DNA from 2 places in the Caldicellulosiruptor morganii genome. Region 2 is predicted to be linked to the other one. Evidence: riboswitches for the same ligand, from Rfam matches in the RefSeq annotation. Region 2 holds a riboswitch; the other holds the start of a gene.

Region 1 (3,421 bases), 300 kb from region 2:
CGGGGGCTCAATGACGCTTTTTGAGTGCGGAGTGATCGAGTTTTTGAGAAATGGAAAGTTTAACTTTTTGGACAGGTATAAAGAAGGTTTGAGTGGTGAAGAAATAGGTGAGATATACAGAAAGTCATTCTGGGCGGACTACTATTTAATGTCAGCAAATGCCATAACTCTGGATGGCAAACTAATCAATATCGATGGCAATGGTAACAGACTTGCAGCTCTGATGTTTGGACCAAAGAATGTGATTGTAATTGTTGGGATAAACAAACTGGTTCTGAATGAGCAGGAGGGTATTGATAGAGTGAGAAACATTGCATCGCCAATGAATGCCAGAAGACTTTCAAAAAACACACCATGTAGCTCTTCAGGCAGATGCCATGATTGCCTGAGCGATGATTGCATATGCAGCCATATTGTGGTTACAAGAAGACATCCGGTAAAAGGGCGTATAAAGGTTATAGTGGTAAAAGAGGAGTTGGGATTTTAAGCAAAGTAATTAAGTTGTTGAATAAATAATTCTACTATTAATGTAACTATATGGGACTATAAATTATTCCATGCATATTTAAAAGAAAATTTACAGTTTTCATTTTTTTGAATATAAAGCTCTATCAAATAAGTAACCATTATCCAGTCAACGTGTCTCTTATATGTTCTAAAACCTCTTAGCCGTACTTGTTCTAAATTATATTCTCCTTTCAGCTTCCCAAATAATCTTTCAATTTTTATCCTTTGTTTATATACTCTTTGTCCTTCTTTACTTCTTAAAAATTCTATGTTTTGTGCTCTCAAAATATTTTTGACATTGTTAAAATCCTTAATATTTCTCTTATTTATACCCGCTACAAACTTTATTCCAAGTCTATCAGCCACATCAAACCACTTTGTACAATCATAACCTGCATCTGCTAATATTACATCAGGTCCAAATATCTTAGCTTCATACAAAAGTTCTACCGCTTTACTATCATGAATATTTGCACATGTCAACCACCATACTATCGGTATGACCTCATCTTCAACTGTTGCTAGCACATGTAATTTATACCCATTGTAAAAACCTAAACTAACACATCTTCCTACTCCTGCTTCTCTATCACCCCTCGAGCTTCTCAAAGGTGTAGAATCTATAGCACAAACTCTTGTCTCGGGGTCTATTTCTCTTACTAAAATTCTTGCTATTGCTTCTATATATTCTTCTTCAATCATTTTAGCCCATTTTGAAAAATATGAATGATCGGGGCTCTTTTCTATTCCTATGGTCTTTCTAAATTCTTCATCTTCATTTATCTTGTACTCTAATTCCCTAAAGCTGTTTATCCTATTTTTGACTTTATAAACAAAACAAGCTATTATATGGCTCAGCTTAAATTTCTTTGGTCTTCCTCTTTTGTAGTTTTTTATCTTCAATCCTAAATCTTTTATTACTTTTTCAATTGTCATAAATATCTTTAAAAATTTTTGTTTTTGTGCTTTAATAAAATTAGTCATTGCCATCCTCCTTGCTTGGGTTTTTTAGTATTCTCTTCTTAAAATTTTATCTCAAGGAGGATGGCTTTTTCCATTTATTAATTTATTACTTTTATGTCAATATGTTTTATTCAACAAGCTACAAAGTAATATTTTAGCAACATTTGTGTAACAATTTTGTAAAGAGAGGTTGACGTAATTTCGAATTTATAATAAAATAATAACATCAAAATAATTAACAATGGTGGCTGAATGCATGGGGCTTGTTTTGTAAAATTTGCTCCATGCAGCGGGAGAACCGACATTTAAGTGGGGTGAATCGGCAGGCTTTTGCTTGCCGTAGGGATGTCCTTCTTGTCCCGAACCCGTCAGCTAATCCCGTAAGCCCGAAGAAGAAGGGAGTTTTTGTATGAATTTTAAAGCTTTATTTGCAACACTTTTGCTGGCTCTTTTCTTATCTACTGGCACGACAGTTTTTGCAAAAACAGCACAGGCTACAGCCACAATCAATATTAGAAGTAGCCCTTCTACTTCTGCAAAGATAGTGGGAGTTTTTCCAAAAGGCTTTAAAGCTCAGGTTATATCAACGTCTGGTGAATGGACCAAGATTTCATATGATGGTGTTGTTGGTTATGTTAAAACTGATTACATAATGATCACAAATGATAACAGCAAGGCAAATTCCAAAAAGGCATTGTCAACTTCAGATCAGGTTTTTTATCAAACGGCTGTTGTTTTAAAAGACAATGCAAGACTTAGAAGTGATAAGTCAACATCCTCAAAAATAGTAAAGACTTTATCAAAAGGCAGTAAAGTATATGTTCTGTCAAGGGAGCAAAACGGATGGATAAAGGTGAAAACTTCTGATGGTGTTATCGGTTATATGGCATATTATCTTTTGAAAATAAACGGAGCATCTTCTTCAAAAACTGTGTCACGTGGCGGATATGATAGAGAAGATAAGATAAATTACAATGGGAGCTTGGCTGATAGAATAATAGGATTTGCCAAGAACTTTCTGGGGATACGATATCGGTATGGTGGTTCATCTCCTTCAACAGGCTTTGACTGTTCAGGGTTTGTGCAGTATGTGTTTAGAAATTTTGGGATTCACTTAGAGAGAACAGCAGCTGACATGGCAGCATCAAACGGTGTGAGAATTTCACCCGATGAGTTAAGACCCGGAGATTTGGTATTTTTTGATACAGACGGTGGAAGAAACTATATAAACCATGTGGGCATTTATATTGGAAATGGAATGTATATTCATGCATCGAGTGCAAGAAGGTGTGTAACAATCTCAGACCTTACCTCAAAGTATGGCACGTCGTTTATGATGGCAAAAAGAGTAATAAGGTAAAAACAAAAGGGGGTTTTCTAACGTTGAAAAAGAAAACCCCCTTTTGTTCTGGGTGCTTGTTACAAATTTAGTTTCTGTCTTTTTTCACAATCGGCAAGATCAGTCTTTTCACATCATCTTCAGATGAAATCTTACCAGAGACCCTGTGAAGTTCCCACTCTTCATTGTGAATGATCTCACTGCCGGGAGCTAAATTATAAAGCGGGCTCAAAGTTTCCATCTCAAGCATAAAATCTGTTGTATATGTTTCATACGAAGAACCAAAGTCAGGGTATTCAGCACCTTCTGTATGCCTGTAGTATTTTATGAAAAGATCACTTTCATTTAGATAACAAGCCCAGCCATCTATGTTAGGATATCCAATTTTGAAAGCAGGCTTGCAATTTGGATCCTGCCTCAGGATAATAAAGCTTTCGCCCCATATAACTCTGTGGTCATTGAGTTTTGTATATGGCCACATAACAAGAGGATAGCTTGGCAAAAGTCCTGTGTCAATCTTTGGAATTGGCATAACTTCAACTCCGCCGGGTCTCATCACAGAAAGTGCCCATGCAGCAACTTTTACATCAAAAAGCCCGTTATTCTTTATTA
Region 2 (3,421 bases):
CAAACCTGGTCATCTAAACTGTGCAAAACTGCACAAGCTTAGACGGCTGGGGTATTTGTAGTCCGCCATTTCAAGACTTTCCCAGCCCCAGCAGGCGGTTTTTGGGAAAGTCATAGCCCCTACCCCAAGAAGCAGGAACTTGCGCCGATTTCCGGTCCCCCCACTTGCCCTGAAACCAATATCCGCTTCAGGACAGACATATCTCGCAATACCCTGTCAGGGGAGAGTGGCGTTACCACCGCTACCCTGAGAACTCGCCAGAGATTGTAGCTCTCGCTACAGCTAATCGCACTTGTTCCACCCAGAGGTGCAAATAGCCTCCCTGGCTCACTCCCAGGGCTTTGTATCTTACTCATTACATACTCTATCTCTTTGATCTGCCTTTTTTTCAAGTTGGCATTTTTAACTTCTTTTCTTACATACTCCTTCAGCTCTTCTAAACTACTGGTGTCAAGTCTGCTAAGAAGCTCCATGTAGTTAGCAGGTATCCTCTCTTTTTTCCCAAGTCCTCTTCTTGCTATCACATATGCGCTTGCAATATCTTTGCTTATCATAAACTGCGGTGCAAACTTTAGCATCCCTATCACCGATGTGTACGCAGGATTTACTTCTATAACCTCTATCCCTTCTCGTTTTGCTAAAATCCTGATTTTGTAAAGAAGCGACCTGTAGCTGAAAAAGTGCCTTATCCGTCTTGATTTTCTGCCCGAAAAGTCACCTCTTGTTCCTTTGTCTTTTATATTCAGCCTTTCTATCACAATAGCTTTTCTTTTCTCTTTTGCAATCTTCACAATCTCATGTGCATACTGCCATCTGTAATACTCTCTTCTGTCAGAGGTTCCACTTTCAAGCTCTGGCATTGGAATCTTGCCATAGCTTATAAACTGTCCGCTCCTGTCCACCTCTACCCATGCCATGTGATTTGGATATGCATTTGTATCTATACCTATAGCACCGTTTTCTCTGGTGATTTCTATCGCCGGAAAGAGTTCTTCTACTGAAAAGTAAGCATACACATTCCCATTCTTGAGTTTTAGCTCTACCGAATAAGGCACTCCAAGGGCAGCAATCTCCTGTAAAATTTGTCTTCTATCTTTGTCTTTCTTATAACCGGCTGATAATCTTGCAAATACATATTTTCTATCTCCTATATTTATCCTCAAAAATGTGCCACTTTTATTTACCACAATCCTTGTGTTCAAGTTTCCTTTCTTGCTTCTATCTCCTCTTGAATATAAATTCCCTTTCCTTTTTTCCTGCCACTCAATCTTGAGCTTTTTATAAGGCTTTCCATTTATATGCCGCTTTTTGAGCTTTTCAAAAAGCGGCCTGCCGCCAAAGATAGCTTTCCTCGGGTCTTCCCCTCTTTGCTTGCAGGACTCTAAAACAGCCTTTGCTTTCATTATTGCATCATCTACATACCTTGAGTTCAAATCAAAAATCCCTTGCAGTTCTCTTTTGAGGCTATTTCTATCAAAGCCTTCTAATAGCCTTTTGTATGCAAATCTCATGCAAGATGACCATCTTCTCATAAGCTCCAATGTCTTTTGCCTGTCTTCATAACTTTCAAAAATCAGCTTAGCCTGAACTGTTATCAAGTTTTTACACCTCTTATTAAAGCTCTTCTGCTGGTAGCATATATATTACCAACCTTTTGTACACAGAATAACTTTTAATGCTACCCAGTCAAAATTATACCTTTTTGCATTGTTATTCTCAACTGTTGTGAACCTCCCTTTCAAAGCTTCGGGGGTTAGCTGACGGGTTCGGGCAGAAAGGGATCTTTGCCCTACAAGGCAAAACTTGCCTTGATTCACCCCAGAAAGTCTGGGTCCCCCCTATCCTGTGGATTTTGCCACAGGAATTCAGCTCATTTAAATTTAATTTTTTATTATGCTTTTTATCATACCAGAAAAGAAGCAGTTTTGCAAGAAAGTATGTTCAAACCTTCACAAGCTCATATTCCAAACTTCCAAGCCCAATTTCCTGTGCATGTTTTAATGCTACCTGCCAGTCTGTGTCAGGGTGGATACTTTTGAACCTGTCTATTTTGCCATCAACCTCAATGTGTTTTGCCTTTTCAAGCACACAGCCGGCCGGGGTGAATGTGGAGCTGTTTACAAGGTCAACACATGCTTTATCCAGTGCAACAGGGTCGAACGATGCAGCAATACCAATGTCGGGCGCAATGGGAATATCATTGTGGGACCAGCAGTCACAGTCAGGAGATATGTTCATTATAAAGTTTATGTGAAAATTGGGTTTGTCTTTTAAAACTGCATATGCATACTCGGCAATCTTCTCACTTGCAATTGATGCTGCCTCATCCCATCTTACAGTTGCTGCTTCAAACTGGCAAACAGCAACGCACTGACCGCACCCGACACACTTTTCATAATCGATAACTGCTTTCTTTTTCTCATTGAGAGCAATTGCAAGCTGTGCACAGCTTTTGACACACATTCCACAGCCAACACACTTTGAAGTTTTTATAACCGGTTTTGAAGATGAATGCATAAAAAGCTTACCACCGCGCGAGCCAGACCCCATACCAATATTTTTGATAGCACCGCCAAAACCTGTCATCTCATGCCCTTTGAAGTGGTTCATGGAAATCACAATGTCAGCATCGGCTATTGCAGAGCCTATCTTTGCTTTCTGTGTATGCTTTAAGTTCACTTCAATTTCTCTGTATTCTGTTCCTTTAAGTCCGTCTGCAATTATAACATGGCAGCCCAGAGTTAACGGATTGAACCCATTTTCATAGGCAGCCTGAAGATGGTCAACTGCATTGCTTCTTCTTCCGGTGTAAAGTGTATTTGCATCTGTTACAAACGGTTTTCCACCGAGGTCTTTTATAAGCTTTACGATCCTTGCCACATAATTTGGTCTGATATAAGCAAGATTTCCCGGCTCACCAAAATGAACCTTGATAGCAACAAACTTGTTTTTAAAATCGATTGTTTCAATCCCTGCTTTCTTCACAAGATTTTCAAGCTTATCAAGCATATTATACCCGGGTTTGGTTTTGAAGTCTGTAAAATAAACCTTTGATCCAGCCATGTTTTCTTTCCATCCCCCTTCAAAAACTCTCTGTGAGAAAAATTATAATCCTCTTTTCAGATTTGTAAATAGCTTATTTTTGATTTTGGCGCTGCAAAATTTTAAAGCATTTAATATCAAGCTACTTAACTTATAGTACAATAGCCCGAGTAGGATTTACAAGAGTGAACTTTTTTGATATAAAGTATCATAGAGGATACTTACTTATGGAAGAAAATTTGAGATGGTTTTGATTGTTGACAGCTTTGACTCATTTACCTACAATCTGTACAACTATTTTTTGAGATTGGGTGTAAGGACAGTTGTAAAGAACAGAGATGAGATTGACATAGGTTTTATATATAGCCTGAACCCTTCA

Evidence for each region. A riboswitch is a leader RNA that binds a small molecule or an ion and turns the genes downstream of it on or off. The one in region 2 is predicted to bind cyclic di-AMP.
Region 1: another riboswitch for cyclic di-AMP. It lies ahead of OTK00_RS03820 (C40 family peptidase); the one in region 2 lies ahead of OTK00_RS02370 (IS200/IS605 family accessory protein TnpB-related protein).

Annotation. Positions count from the first base shown of each region.
Region 1 covers NZ_CP113865.1:807,242-810,662, forward strand. The annotation lists gene OTK00_RS03810 (lactate utilization protein) at 1-487, shown strand, start outside; gene OTK00_RS03815 (ISNCY family transposase) at 544-1,491, opposite strand; cyclic di-AMP (ydaO/yuaA leader) riboswitch at 1,707-1,872, shown strand; gene OTK00_RS03820 (C40 family peptidase) at 1,880-2,830, shown strand; gene OTK00_RS03825 (hypothetical protein) at 2,898-3,421, opposite strand, start outside.
Region 2 covers NZ_CP113865.1:502,461-505,881, forward strand. The annotation lists gene OTK00_RS02370 (IS200/IS605 family accessory protein TnpB-related protein) at 120-1,598, opposite strand; cyclic di-AMP (ydaO/yuaA leader) riboswitch at 1,727-1,881, opposite strand; gene OTK00_RS02375 (DUF362 domain-containing protein) at 1,942-3,063, opposite strand; gene OTK00_RS02380 (anthranilate synthase component II) at 3,287-3,421, shown strand, end outside.